DNA from 3 places in the Rhizobium laguerreae genome. Region 1 is predicted to be linked to each of the others. Evidence: predicted binding sites of a transcription regulator. Region 1 holds the regulator's gene; each other region holds the start of a gene.
What was found. The regulator PhoB, encoded in region 1, activates phosphate uptake and scavenging genes when phosphate is short. The targets are predictions, from matches to a motif close to TGTCATNNANCTGTCAT.

Region 2: the regulator PhoB is predicted to act here: its motif matches at 3,345-3,361, upstream of HFO71_RS23560 (YdcH family protein).
Region 3: the regulator PhoB is predicted to act here: its motif matches at 1,972-1,988, upstream of HFO71_RS03090 (PhoX family protein).

What each region holds. Positions count from the first base shown of each region.
Region 1 is NZ_JAAXQT010000002.1:123,649-128,584, reverse strand. It holds gene argF (ornithine carbamoyltransferase) at 1-739, opposite strand, end outside; gene HFO71_RS07510 (aspartate aminotransferase family protein) at 788-1,987, opposite strand; gene HFO71_RS07505 (GcrA family cell cycle regulator) at 2,408-2,941, shown strand; gene phoB (phosphate regulon transcriptional regulator PhoB) at 3,264-3,947, opposite strand; gene phoU (phosphate signaling complex protein PhoU) at 4,081-4,794, opposite strand; gene pstB (phosphate ABC transporter ATP-binding protein PstB) at 4,839-4,936, opposite strand, start outside.
Region 2 is NZ_JAAXQT010000008.1:132,557-137,492, forward strand. It holds gene HFO71_RS23540 (tetratricopeptide repeat protein) at 1-895, opposite strand, end outside; gene HFO71_RS23545 (thiamine phosphate synthase) at 906-1,559, opposite strand; gene HFO71_RS23550 (sulfite exporter TauE/SafE family protein) at 1,667-2,431, shown strand; gene HFO71_RS23555 (ArsR/SmtB family transcription factor) at 2,599-2,859, shown strand; gene HFO71_RS23560 (YdcH family protein) at 3,066-3,239, opposite strand; gene HFO71_RS23565 (YdcH family protein) at 3,469-3,672, shown strand; gene purE (5-(carboxyamino)imidazole ribonucleotide mutase) at 3,691-4,185, shown strand; gene HFO71_RS23575 (5-(carboxyamino)imidazole ribonucleotide synthase) at 4,182-4,936, shown strand, end outside.
Region 3 is NZ_JAAXQT010000001.1:635,292-640,227, forward strand. It holds gene HFO71_RS03075 (TetR/AcrR family transcriptional regulator) at 1-268, shown strand, start outside; gene ilvC (ketol-acid reductoisomerase) at 318-1,337, shown strand; gene HFO71_RS03085 (hypothetical protein) at 1,453-1,737, opposite strand; gene HFO71_RS03090 (PhoX family protein) at 2,062-4,056, shown strand; gene HFO71_RS03095 (class I SAM-dependent methyltransferase) at 4,411-4,936, opposite strand, start outside.

The DNA.
Region 1 (4,936 bases):
CCGCGTTGACCTGATAAGGCTGGAAGACATTGTGACCCCGGGCCCGATGTTCCTGATTCATGGAGACCCAGGTATCGGTCACCACGCAATCGACGCCGGCGACCGCACGGTCGGCATCATGGCAAAGCATGATTTCGGCGCCCTCATTGCGGGCCCAGTTCAGATAGTGATCCTTTGGCTCCGAGCCAAGGGGCACGGCCATGTTCATGCGATAGCCGAAACGCGCGGCACCCTCGACCAGCGAATGCAGCACATTGTTGCCGTCGCCGGTCCAGGCGATGGTCTTGCCCTTGATCGGGCCGCGATGCTCTTCGAAGGTCATGATATCGGCCATGATCTGGCAGGGATGGGTGTCATCCGTCAGCGCATTGATCACGGGCACGGTCGCATGCTGGGCAAGCTCCAGCAGCCTGGAATGCTCGGTGGTGCGGATCATGATCGCATCGACATAGCGCGACAGCACCTTGGCGGTGTCGCCGATCGTCTCGGCGCGGCCGAGCTGCATCTCGGTGCCGGACAGGAACAGCGTTTCGCCGCCGAGCTGGCGCATGCCGACGTCGAAGGAGACGCGGGTGCGCGTCGACGGCTTCTCGAAGATCATCGCCAGCATCTTGCCCGCGAGCGGCTTGTCGCCCGTGCCTGCCTTGAAGGCCTGCTTGCGGGTGAGCGCATCGTTCATGATCGTTCTGAGATCGGCGGATGTGACCGCCGAAAGATCGAGGAAGTGTTTAGGGCTCATATCGTCTACTTACCTGTACCTGTGCTGCGCCCGAAGGCGGCAATTTCTTCAAGCCGTCTTCTTAACCTTGGAAGCGCGGATCCTCTCGGCGGCGCGCTCGACGCGGGCAAGGCCCTCGCGGGCTTCCTCGGCGGTGACCACAAGCGGCGGAAGAAGGCGGATGACGTTGTCGCCGGCGGGCACGCCGAGCAGATGGGCGGCGCGGATCGCCTGCAGCAGTTCGGCTGAGGGAACGGCAGCCTTGATGCCGAGCAAAAGCCCCTCGCCGCGCACGTCTTCGATCACATCGGGATAACGATCCTTCAGCGAGGCGAGACCCTGGCGGAAGACGAGTGCTACGTCGCGCACCTGCTGGAGGAAGCCATCGGCAAGGATGATGTCGAGCACGGCGCTGCCGACGGCCATGGCAAGCGGATTGCCGCCATAGGTCGAGCCATGCGTGCCGGCCTTCATGCCGGAGGCGGCCTCTGATGTGGCAAGGCAGGCGCCGAGCGGGAAACCGCCGCCGATGCCCTTCGCGACAGCCATGATGTCGGGGGTGACGCCCGACCATTCATGAGCGAAGAGCTTGCCGGTGCGGCCGACGCCGGTCTGGACCTCGTCGAGAATCAGCAGCAGGCCGTTGTCGTCGCAGAGCTGGCGAAGCGCCTTCATGAACTCAGGCGTGGCGGGACGGACGCCGCCCTCGCCCTGCACGGGCTCGATGAGGATGCCAGCCGTCGCCTCGGTGATCGCGGCGCGGACCGCTTCGATGTCGCCGAAAGCCACCTGATCGAAACCTGGCGCCTTGGGGCCGAAGCCTTCGAGATATTTCTCCTGGCCGCCGGCGGCGATCGTCGCCAGCGTCCGTCCGTGGAAGGCGCCTTCGAAGGTGATGATATGGAAGCGCTCGGGATGGCCCTTGGAAAACTGATAGCGGCGCGCCGTCTTGATTGCGCATTCGAGCGCCTCGGCGCCTGAATTGGTGAAGAACACCTTGTCGGCGAAGGTGGCGTCCGTCAGGCGCTTTGCCAGACGCTCCTGGCCGGGGATCTCATAGATGTTCGACAGGTGCCAGACCTTGTCGGCCTGCTCCTTCAATGCGCCGACCACATGCGGATTGCTGTGGCCGACTGACGTGACGGCGACGCCGGCGCCGAAATCGAGATATCGCTCGCCGCTTTCGGTGATCAGCCACACGCCCTCGCCTCGCTCGAACCGCAGCGGGGCACGAGAATAGGTGTCATAAAGCGGCGCGGCTTCAGCCATGGCGCGATCTCCATCAAAGTTGCCGGGCAATGACTCCGGCTAAGGAAACCAGGCCCGAAAAATCAAAAATGCCGCCTTGCGGCGGCGAGTGGCACTATTTCCTTTTCGCGCTGCAATGTCAACAAAACGGCGCCCTTAGCGTATGCAGCAAGGGTGTACAGCGGCATTTTCAGTCATCAACAGGCATTATTGCAGAAATGACACGCAGGGGCAGCAAGTTGGGGAAAACTACGAATTCGATTCATCCGGATTCATGCGACTCTTGTCACGGAGTCAGCCTCACACTAGGTTAAAGATCAATTACTAGACTGCATGCGGCGGAACTAGTCACCAAAATTGATCAAGCGTTTCTTGTTTCGGAGCTCCCGGGACAACGGTGAGGGATTCTGCCATCACCAACGCAAAAGGTGGAGACAGGGCATGAACTGGACAGACGAGCGGGTCGAGAAACTCAAGAAGCTTTGGGCCGAAGGACTGAGCGCCAGCCAGATTGCTGCGCAGCTCGGTGGGGTCAGCAGAAACGCGGTCATCGGCAAAGTGCACCGGCTGTGCCTTCCCGGCCGTGCCAAGGCCGGCGGCACCAACACCGCGGCGCGAACGCCGAAGCGCAACACATCGGCGCCGCGCGCACCGAACTACGCCTCCCGGATCACGACCCGCACCGTCACCCGCCAGCAGGGCGCGACGATGCTGAAGGAAGAGATCGAGATCGAAACGATCGAGGAAATGGAATACGTGCCGAGGGGCAACGTGGTGGTGCCGATTTCGCGCCGCCTCGGCCTGACGGAACTGACCGAACGCACCTGCAAGTGGCCAGTCGGCGATCCGCTGAAGGACGACTTCCATTTCTGCGGCTGCGAATCCCCCGACAATTCGCCTTATTGCGGCTATCACCAGAAACTCGCCTACCAGCCGGTGAATGAACGCCGCCGGGCAGCGGCGCGGGCCAGCTGAACGAGCGAACATCGTTTAGAATGCAGAAAGCGGGCCGAGTGGCCCGTTTTTTTATGCGAGTGGATGGAAGCGCTTATTGCGGGATGGCTGCCCCTCACCCTAACTCTCTCCCCGTAAACGGGGCGAGGGGACGTGCCACAGGAGAGGTGGAGGACGGGGAACGGAGACGTCGCAGCGGGTCCCTTCGCCCCGCGAGCGGGGAGAAGGTGGCGGCAGCCGGATGAGGGGCGGTCTATCGCCGCGAACCGGACAGCAGCGGGACAAGCCCGAGCACGACGAAAAAATCGTCGGTCGACTCTGTCAGTAACCAGAACGGAAGCCCTCAGGCTTCCATCGAATAACCGGCGCCGCGGACGGTGCGGATGACGTCTTGCATGTTGGAGAAATTCAGCGCCTTGCGCAGACGGCCGACATGGACGTCGACGGTGCGCTCGTCGACATAGATATCGTGGCCCCAGACGCCATCGAGAAGCTGCGAGCGGGAGAACACCCGGCCCGGCGACGACATCAGGAATTCCAGCAGGCGGAATTCGGTGGGGCCGAGGCGGACTTCGCGGCTCTTGCGATGGACGCGATGGGTTTCGCGGTCGAGCTCGATATCGCCGCATTTCAGCACCGTCGACAGCACCTCGGGACGGGCGCGGCGCAGCATCGCCTTGACGCGGGCAACGAGTTCCGGGGTCGAGAAGGGCTTGACGACATAATCGTCGGCACCCGTCGACAATCCGCGGACGCGCTCGCTCTCCTCGCCGCGCGCCGTCAGCATGATAATCGGCAGGCGCTCGGTCTCGGGCCGCATGCGCAGGCGCCGGCAGAGCTCGATGCCGGAGACACCGGGCAGCATCCAATCGAGGATGAGAAGATCGGGCGTGCGCTCCTGAAGCCTCATCTCGGCTTCGTCGCCACGAAGGATGGTATCGACCTCGAAGCCTTCCGCTTCGAGATTGTAGCGAAGAAGCACGCTGAGGGCTTCCTCGTCTTCAACAACTGCAACTCTCGGGATCATGCGTGTCGGTCTCCTCGCGCATCATCCTTAAATCAGGGGTGATTTAAGCAATTCATCCTGCGCAAATTCAGAAATTGGCTGCGACCTCTTTGCGCGCCCGGACGGGCGCGCACGCAACTAACTATGCGGGCGGTTATTCCGTGACCGCGCCTACGGTGTTGGCGCTGTCGTCCTTCGGACGATCGCCTTCCGGCTGTGCGCCTGTCGTCATGTAAAAGATCGTCTCGGCGATGTTGGTGGCATGGTCGCCGATGCGCTCGATATTCTTGGCGCAGAAGAGAAGATGCGTGCAGCTGGTGATGTTGCGCGGATCCTCCATCATATAGGTCAGGAGTTCGCGAAACAGCGAGGTGTACATCGCGTCGATCTCGTTGTCGCGTTCACGGATCGCATTCGCCTTGTCGGCTGAACGATTGGTGTAGACATCGAGTACTTCCTTGAGCTGGACGAGCGCCAGCTCGGACAGATGCTCGAGGCCGCGGGCGAGCTTACGGGGAACGCCAGTGCTTTGGACGGCGATGACGCGCTTGGCGGTGTTCTTGCCGAGGTCGCCGACGCGTTCGAGATCGGCGGCGATGCGGATCGAACCCATGATTTCACGCAGGTCCGAGGCCATCGGCTGACGGCGGGCGATGGTGACGATCGCCTTGTCGCCGATTTCGCGTTCGGCGTGATCGAGGATCACATCGTCGGAGATGACCTTCTGCGCCAGTGCGGTATCGCCGTTGACGAGGGCGCGGACGGCTTCGCTGACCATCTGCTCGGCCAGGCCGCCCATTTCGGAAATCCGCCTGGACAGGAACTTCAAATCATCATCGTAGGCAGAAAAAATATGTGTCGATGCCATGGGGCTTTATCCTCGAATAACGGGAAGGCTTGGTGTCGCCAAAATCAACCGAAGCGACCCATGATGTAGTCCTGGGTGCGCGGATCGTCGGGATTGGTGAACATCTTGTCGGTGTCGTTCTCCTCGACGAGATTGCCGAGGT
Region 2 (4,936 bases), on a different contig from region 1:
TCTGCGCGGCGACATTGCCGCCATTGGCGGCAAGTTTCAGCCATTCGAAGCCCTTGACGTAATCCTTTGGCCCGCCGACGCCGTTGACGAACCAGATACCGAGATCGAGCTGGGCCGTGTCGAAGCCGGCGCGCGCGGCGCGTACCATCCATTCGCGGGCGAGCTTCTTCTTTTCTTCCGGCAGGTCCTTCAGCGTCGCATAGATCTGCGCCACGGCGTATTGCGAATCGGCAATGCCCTGCTCGGCCGATTTCTCATAGAATGGCAGCGCCAGCTTCAGTCCCTTTTCGCCGGGATTGTCGGCGATGAGAAGCTGTGCCCAGTTGAATTCCGCCGAAGGATTGCCCGCCTCGGCCGCCTTGTGCATGTAGTCGTCGGCCTTGACCTTGTCACGCGGCACGCCCTCGCCTTCCATCAGGATCAGCGCATATTTAAACATCGCCGCCGCGTCGCCGCCTTCGGCCGCCTTGCCGTACCAAAAGGCAGCGTTCTTCACGTCCTTCTTGACGCCGAGGCCCTGCGAGAGGATTTCGCCGATCAGCGTCTGCGCCGCCGGATCGCCGAGCTGGGCGCGCGGCAGCGCCTTGTCCATTGCCGTCAGGTAATAACCGCGCTGGAAGGCGCCGTAAGCCTCGTCGATCGGCCCCTTGTAATCCTTCTCCGGCGGCAGGTCCGGCAGCTTCGCGCCCATGCGGTCGAATACGCCGACACCATCGGAGGGTTGCACGCCCGGGCTGGAAGGCCGGTCGGTGCGGAAGGTCGAAGCCGGTCCCGTACCCGGCTGACTGATGACGCTGTCCGGCACCTGCGCCATGGCAACATTCGGCCCGGCCGCAAGGAAGGCGGCCATACCGGCGAGGAAATATTTCAAAAGACGGGCGGGCGGGATCGGCATGAGCGCGATTTCAATCCTCAAACCGTGGCGCTTTTTCGTCAAGCAACGCATTGATCTCGGCAACGATAGCCGGCGCCCGGGCGGGCTCGGCGAAAACCGCCAGCCGCATCGCCACGAACTCCGCTCCGGTCTCGGCGACGGCGAGCGCCGAGGCTGGATCGGTGCCGCCCATGACGATGCAGGGGATCTCGATCATCGAGGCCCACCATTCGCCGAGCGCCAGGTTCTTCGGATGCGCCTCCGGCTTGATGTCCCCGTCGAGCTTGCCGAAGAAGATATAGTCCGGCCTGACTTCGCCGATCTCCAGCGCATGGTGCCGGTCAGCTGCGTTGCCGCCGCCGACGATCAGCTTCGGCGCATGTTTGTCGATCGCCTCCGAAAGGGCCTCAGCATTGCCGGAAAGGTGCAGGCCGTCGGCCTTCGCCCGGCCTGCGACACGGCTGTCACCCGCAATCAGCGCGGCGGCGCCAGCGTCCTGGATCAGCGGCACCAGCTTTTCGGCATGTTTCTGGAAGGTGCCGTCGTCAAGCCCATATTGCGGCACGATCACCGAAGCGACATCGCCGCCCTTCAGCGCGTCGGCGACGATCTTTGCCTGTTCATCGGCATCGGCGATATCGGCTACGATGAGCACAAGGCGGCAGCGGTTTTCCGGTTCGGTCATGGGGTCTTTCCGTTTCCTGCGAATTCCCCTTCGAAATGTGGGATCCGCACTCGTTTTGTGTGAGTAGTTCCGTTAGACGAGGCTTGCAAGAGGAGGACGTCGAAAGCATGCCGCAGGATTTGTCATTCTACTACGCCGCCGTGCCCGCCGTTCTGCTGGTGGGCCTCGCAAAAGGCGGCATGGGCGACGCTTTGTCGCTGATCGGCTTGCCCTTTCTCGCCCTCGTCGTCTCGCCGGTCGAGGCGGCCGCCATCCTGCTGCCGATCCTGGTCTTCATGGACATGATTTCGCTTGTCATCTGGCGCAAGCATGGCGACTGGGCGACGCTGAAGATCATGCTGCCAGGCGCCTTCATCGGCATTGCGCTGGGCTGGGCGACCTCGGCGCTGGTTCCGGGCAACATGCTGCGTATCGTCATCGGCGCGGTGACCATCCTCTTCTGCCTGCGCTATTTCTGGAGCAATTTCGGCCCGGGCGCCGGCAAGGTGGTGCCGCCGCGCAGCCAACGGCCGGTGGCCGCCAACCTCTGGGGCACATTTTCCGGTTACGGCAGCTTCGTCGCCCATGCCGGCGGCGCGCCCTTCCAGATCTATGCCCTGCCGCTCAAATTACAGCCACGTGAATATACCGGCACCAGCGTGCGCTTCTTCGCAATCCTCAACGCCATCAAGCTGATCCCCTATTTCGCGCTCGGTCAACTCGGCACCCAGAACCTTGCGACCTCCGCAACGCTTCTGCCCTTCGCCCCGCTCGCCACCACCGCCGGCGCCTGGTGCGTGCGCCGCATGAAGCCACAGATCTTCTATCCCTTCATGTATGCAATGGCGCTGATCGCCGCCTTCCTGATCGTGCGCGAGGGCCTTGGCTGGTAAGAGGCCCTACAGCGCCGCGCGTCTCTTCAGGCGCGCAAAGGACGCTGCAGCACTTTGAATTGCTGCATAATTCCTTAGATCGATCTCGATTTAAGGAATTTTGCGGCAACACGCTGCAATGCACAATTTCCTTGCTGGTGCCGCCGGTTTGACGTAGCGTTCCCGCCATGTCGAACACGGACCCTTTCTCTGCGATTGCCGATCCGAACCGGCGGTTTCTGCTGGAGGAATTGCGTCGCGCGCCACGGACGGTCAACGAGCTCGCCGAAGGCCTGCCGATCAGCCGTCCTGCTGTTTCGCAGCACCTGAAGGCGCTTCTCGACAGCAATCTCGTTTCCGTGACCTCGGAAGGCACCAAACGCATCTATGCAGTCAATAACCGTGGCTTCGACAAGCTCAATTTGTGGCTGGATCAGTTCTGGGCCTGATGCATGTTCCCGTAAGATCTGGGGATACGATGCGAATCATAAGGATGCGATGTGAGACGTGACAGACGCAAAAGCGCCAGCCACGATGCCGGATGCATCGGACTGGCGCAAATATGGTGTCAAATCACCGGTTCTTGCAAATTTTTGGTGGAATGGATGGATTTACCTTGTTGCGCAAGATGATCGCCCGGCGACCCTTGGGAAGATTAGTGGACGGATGACTTAAGACGCTGAATCTCGTCCTTGATGCGCAGCTTGCGGCGCTTGCATTCGGCAAGTTCCGTATCGGAAATAGAGGGAGATGTTCTGAGCGCGTGCAACTCCTCCTCGAGAGCGACATGCTTTTTCTGGAGTGACTCAAGATGAGCTTGAACAGTCATATGACCCTTCCTTCCTCTTACCCTCCCCGGCCAACATCGTCGGGGATCAAGGTGTCAACGGGCGGGACTGTGACATATTTTTGACGGCTTGTCGAAGGCCAAAAGATGAAGACTGCATGGCAATTTCATGATCGAGACTAACTAGCCGTTACCTGTATTTGGTGATAGGAGCTTGCGGAAATCATCGCCAGATCGGACAAGGTCCAAGGACGATAAACGGGGAATGTATATGGCCGATCAGGAACAGGCGGAAATCAGGCTCATAGTGGCGCGCCTGCGCCAGGAGCACGAGGATTTCGACGCCGCGATCAACGCCATGATTCAGACCGGATGCGATGCTCTGCGGATCCAGCGCATGAAAAAGAAGAAGCTCGTTATCAAGGACAGGCTCTCCAAGCTGGAAGATCAGATCATCCCTGACATCATCGCCTGAGAGGGAATAGCAGCAACGATGACAGACAGACCACCCGTCGCCATCATCATGGGCAGCCAGTCCGACTGGGAGACCATGAAAAACGCCGCCGACACGCTGGAGGCGCTGGAAATTCCCTATGACGCGCGCATCATTTCGGCGCACCGCACAGTCGACCGGCTGGTCAATTTCGCCAAGGGCGCACGTGCGGAGGGCTTCAAGGTCATCATCGCCGGCGCCGGCGGCGCCGCCCACCTGCCGGGCATGACCGCCGCAATGACGCCGCTGCCGGTCTTCGGCGTGCCGGTTCAATCAAAAGCTCTGTCCGGCCAGGACAGCCTCCTTTCCATCGTGCAGATGCCGGCCGGTATTCCCGTCGGCACGCTCGCCATCGGCAAGGCCGGCGCAGTCAACGCCGCCCTTCTCGCCGCCGCCGTGCTTGCCCTTTCCGACGAAGAAATCGCCGACCGGCTCGACGAATGGCGCGAGCGCCAGAGTGCTGCCGTCGCCGAATACCCGATGGACGATCTATGACGGCGAGAACGATCGGCATTATCGGCGGCGGCCAGCTCGGCCGCATGCTGGCCATTGCCGCCGCCAGGTTGAATTTTCGCACGGTCATCCTCGAGCCGCAGGCGGACTGTCCGGCCGCCCAGCTCGCCAACCGGCAGATTACCGCCGCCTATGACGATCCCTTGGCACTGGCCGAACTCGCCGATATCTGCGACGTCGTCACCTACGAATTCGAGAACGTGCCCGTCGCAGCCGCCGAAACGCTCTCGGCGAGCGTGTCCGTCTATCCGCCGCCGAAGGCGCTGGAAGCCGCCCAGGACCGTCTCGTCGAAAAACGCTTTCTCAATGGGTGCGGCATAACCACTGCCCGCTTCCATGCGATCGACAGCCAGGCCGATCTCGAGACGGCACTGAAGGATTTCGGCGACCAGGGCGTGCTGAAGACCCGCCGTCTCGGTTATGACGGCAAGGGCCAGAAGGTTTTCCGCTCGGCCGCAGACAGTCCGGATGGCGCCTATGCAGCACTTGGCGGCGTGCCGCTCATCCTCGAAAGCTTCGTGGCCTTCGAGCGTGAGGTCTCGATCATCGCCGCCCGCGCCCCCGACGGTACGGTCGTCTGCTTCGATCCCGCCGAGAATGTCCACCGCAACGGCATTCTCCACACCTCGACGGTTCCCGCTGCGATCTCGGCGCCGGCAGCGGACGCCGCGCGGCAATCGGCCGAGAAAATCCTTGCTGCATTGAACTATGTCGGCGTCATCGGCATCGAATT
Region 3 (4,936 bases), on a different contig from region 1:
GCTGCTCGAGCGCGGCCGTCGCCAGATCGACCGGCGCGCCATGGCGCTGATCGATGCCGGCAAAAGGGCAGGGCTCCTGCGTTTTGCCGATGCCGACGAGGCTTATCACACGCTTTACGGCCTTGTTGTCTCCGACCTGCATGTGCGCATGCTGCTCGGCGAACCAGGCCTCAAGGATACCGCACGCCAGGCGGAGAGGGCGGTCACCGCCTTCCTCAGGCTTTATGGCACGGACAAGGTTCTGGCGGAGATGCCGGTTCTCGGCTGATTCCGCTTTAATGACAGTCAACAAGACAAGCAAAGGGAAGGAACTTCAAATGCGCGTCTATTACGATCGTGATGCCGATCTTAACCTCATCAAGGCCAAGAAGGTCGCCGTCATCGGCTATGGTTCGCAGGGGCGTGCCCATGCGCTGAACCTCAAGGACAGCGGCGCACAGAACGTCGTCATCGCACTCAAGGCCGGTTCGCCGACCGTCAAGAAGGCCGAAGCCGATGGCTTCAAGGTCATGACGGTTGCCGAAGCTGCCGCCTGGGCGGACCTGATGATGATGGCGACCCCGGACGAACTGCAGGCCGACATCTACAAGGCCGACATCGCCGGCAACATCCGCGATGGCGCAGCCATCGCCTTCGCTCACGGCCTCAACGTTCACTTCGGCCTCATCGAGCCGAAGGCTTCGGTCGACGTCGTCATGATCGCACCGAAGGGCCCGGGCCACACGGTTCGCGGCGAATACCAGAAGGGCGGCGGCGTTCCCTGCCTCGTTGCTGTTCACCAGAACGCTTCGGGCAATGCGCTTGAACTCGCTCTCTCCTACGCCTGTGGCGTCGGCGGCGGCCGTTCGGGCATTATCGAAACCAACTTCCGCGAAGAGTGCGAAACCGACCTCTTCGGCGAACAGGTCGTTCTCTGCGGCGGTCTCGTCGAGCTCATCCGCGCCGGTTTCGAAACGCTCACCGAAGCCGGTTACGCGCCCGAGATGGCCTATTTCGAGTGCCTGCACGAAGTGAAGCTCATCGTCGACCTGATCTATGAAGGTGGCATCGCCAACATGAACTACTCGATCTCCAACACGGCCGAGTGGGGCGAATATGTCTCCGGTCCGCGCATCATCACTGCCGAGACCAAGGCCGAGATGAAGCGCGTCCTCAAGGACATCCAGACCGGCAAGTTCACGTCCGATTGGATGCAGGAATACCGCGCCGGCGGCTCGCGCTTCAAGGGCATCCGCCGCCTGAACGACAGCCACCCGATCGAAGAAGTCGGCGCCAAGCTGCGCGGCATGATGCCCTGGATCGGCAAGAACAAGCTGGTCGATAAGTCGGTCAACTAAGCGATTTTCCGCGCCGCATCGAACCTGGTTCATGCGGCGCGCTTTGCGGTTATCCTCCGTGCATATCGTCCTGCCAAGCCGTTGCCATCGGTAGCGGCTTTCCGCTTGTGTCGGACTAACCGGACAAGAGCACGCAATAGTCGAAGCTTCGGGCTGCAACGTCAGCGGCCGGAGCCATGATGACGAGATCGCTGGCGTCCCAAAAGACGCGACCCGTTGCCGAGCCGGCGCGCGGCCCCGCGAGAACAATCCAGCCGCCCGGGTCGTCCAGCTCGCCAAAGCCTTGCGAGGCGGCGAGGCTTGATGCTTCTCCGCTACAGGGGAGGCCTCCCTGGATCGTGGCATGGCCACGCATCTGGTGGACCTGAGGCGTCGCAAACCCGGCATAGGGACCGGTCAAGGCGCGCTCGAAAGCCTCATTCGTGTCGGAGAGCTCGTCGCGCGGTCCATTGTCTCATCTTCATGACGCAGGAATCATAGAGCGGAAGCAACGTGCCGACCACGGCAATGCCCGGTCTTGGCCTTCATTGAGCCGTGTCGCTTCCGCCTGAGAGAGAGAGAGAGAGAGAGAGAGAGAGAGAGAGAGAGAGAGAGAGAGAGAGAGAGAGAGAGAACAGCATCCCGAAGACGTTCCTGTCGCAAAACCGTAATATCGTGCCTCTAGGTTTAGAACGGATCTAAAACAAGACAATTTGACACCAGTTTTTAACCGTGGAGGCATTGGATGAACGAGCATCTTTCCCAGAGGATTTTCCCGACGACTCAGCTCGAAGACGCGGATGGTGACGGCCACAACACCAGCGCCAATCCGACGATGGGTGAAATCATCGGCAAGCGTTTTTCACGCCGCAATTTTCTGCAGGGCTCGCTTGCCGTTTCCGCCATTGCAGCCACGGTAAGCCCGATCGCGCTGATGAGCGCGGACGAGGCGCGCGCTGCAGACAATAAAGGGTCTGCCTTCAACTTCTCCGAAGTGGAGGCCGGCGTCGATGACAAGCATCATATCGCTGAAGGGTATGATGCCGAAATTCTGCTGCGCTGGGGCGATGCCGTGCTGCCGGGTGCCCCGCAATTCGATCCGGCGAAGCAGACGGCCGATGCACAGAACAAGCAGTTCGGCTACAACAATGATTATGTCGGCTTCATTCCGCTCGAAGGATCCAGCGAGCACGGCCTGCTCGTCGTCAATCATGAATACACGAACCCGCATCTGATGTTCCCCGGCCTCGTCCAGGTGGTCGACGGCAAGATCAAGCAGGGCGCGCTCAGCAAGGAGCAGGTGGATGTCGAGATGGCGGCCCACGGCGGCACCATCGTGGAGATCCGCAAGACGGGTGGCAAGTGGCAGGTCATCGCCGACGGCAAGTACAATCGCCGCATCACCGCCAACACGCCGATGGAAATTACCGGCCCCGCCGCCGGAAACGACCGCCTGAAGACTAGTGCCGACGGGACCGGCACCCGCGCCATCGGCACGATCAACAACTGCGCCGGCGGCGTCACGCCCTGGGGCACCTACATCATGGCCGAAGAGAACTTCCACGGCTATTTCTCCGGCGCGCTGCCGGAAGGTCACAAGGAAGCCCCGAACTATAAGCGTTATGGCGTTCCGGAAGGCGCCTACGAGTGGGCCAATTTCTACGACCGCTTCGATCTTTCCAAGGAGCCGAACGAGCCGAACCGTTTCGGCTGGATCGTCGAGGTCGACGCCATGGACCCGACGTCGGCGCCGAAGAAGCGCACGGCGCTCGGCCGCACCAAGCATGAGGGCGCCGAGTCGATCGTCGCCAAGAACGGCAAAGTCGTCTTCTATCTCGGCGACGACGAGCGTTTCGACTATGTCTACAAGTTCGTGACCGACGGGACATTCAACCCGAACGACCGCGCCGCCAACATGAACCTGCTCGACAGCGGCACGCTCCATGTCGCCAAGTTCAACGAGGACGGCACCATGCAGTGGCTGCCGATGGTCTTCGGCCAGGGTCCGCTGACGGCGGAAAACGGCTTCACCAGCCAGGCCGATGTGCTGATCGAATGTCGTCGCTCCGGTGACGCGCTCGGCGCCACCAAGATGGACCGCCCGGAAGACGTCCAGCCGAACAGCGTCAACGGCAAGGTCTATGTCATGCTGACCAACAACACCCGCCGCAAGGCCGACCAGGTGGATGCCGCAAATCCGCGCGCGGAAAACGCCTTCGGCCACATCATCGAGATCTCTGAAAACGACGGCGATTTCACTGCCACATCGGGCAAGTGGGAAGTGCTCCTGAAGTGCGGCGATCCCTCGGTTGCGGCCGTCGGTGCGACCTTCTCCACCGAAACGACCAAGAACGGCTGGTTCGGCATGCCCGACAACTGCGCCGTCGATGCTGCCGGCCGCCTCTGGGTTTCGACCGACGGCAACAACAACAAGGCCACCGGCCGCACCGACGGTCTGTGGGCCGTCGATACGGAAGGGGCGGCGCGCGCCACTTCGAAGCTGTTCTTCCGCGTGCCGGTCGGCGCCGAAATGTGCGGCCCGCTTTTCACGCCGGACGACGAGACCGCCTTCGTCGCCGTGCAGCATCCCGCCGATGGCGGCGAGGACTGGCCGGGCCATGGCCGCCCGTCCTATTACGAGGACCTTTCGACCCGCTGGCCGGACTTCAAGCCCGGCATGCCAGTGCGGCCTGCGGTCGTCGCCATCACCAAGATTGGCGGTGGCAAGATTGCCGTCTGACGGTTGAACACGGAGGCTGCCACCTCGCTGTAAATGCCCTCTGGCGGCCGTGGATGAGCCCATCTTCCGGCCGCCTGTCGCCGCGCCCGTATGTGCGTTATGTAGCTCTCATTTTGAGCACGGGCGTGGCCGTCGTATCGGTGGGAAACTCAAGGCCATCCCGACCCATTGAGAAGTAGCCTGCTATGGATGCAGGGTTTCTTGAAGCACGGTTTGGATTTCAGATAGCAGCCGCAAAAATTGACGGGGCAAAGCGAGACATAGACCTCCGTCAACTGCAGAGAAATCCGCCTCTACGAATAAGATCATGATCTCAACCGGGAATGGACGCTCAGCCCGGAAAGCAAGCAGCCCCTACCGATGCGCCATCACCGTGATCCACCGTGTCGGCTCACCGTCATAACCGCCGCCGTCGTTTTCCTCGATGGTGATGTCACGCCAGCCGCCTTTTGTCAGAAGCGCCAACAGTCCGTCGGCAGAGGGATAGTTGTAATAGCGGCCGAAGCCGTCATGGCCCTCCGCTTCCCCTGCCTTGAAGGTCGCGTGAATGATGCCGCCCGTCCTCAGCGCGCGCCGGATGCGGGCGAAGACGTCGGGCAGCTCAGATCTTGGAACATGGAGAAGGCTTGCATGCGCCCAGACGCCGTCGAAGGCGCTGTCGGCGTCGAGCTCCTGGAACAGCATGACCCTCACCGGCCTGCCGATCAGCGCCTCCGCTTGTCTTGCAAGCTCGGTCGAGCCATCCGTCGGCGTCACGTCGAAACCGTGCGCTAGCATGTAGGCGCTGTCCTGCCCGCCGCCGCAGCCGAGCTCGAGGATTGCCGCACCCGGCGCAAGCCCGGCGAGGAAGCCATCGAGCTGCTTCGGCAGGCTGCGCACC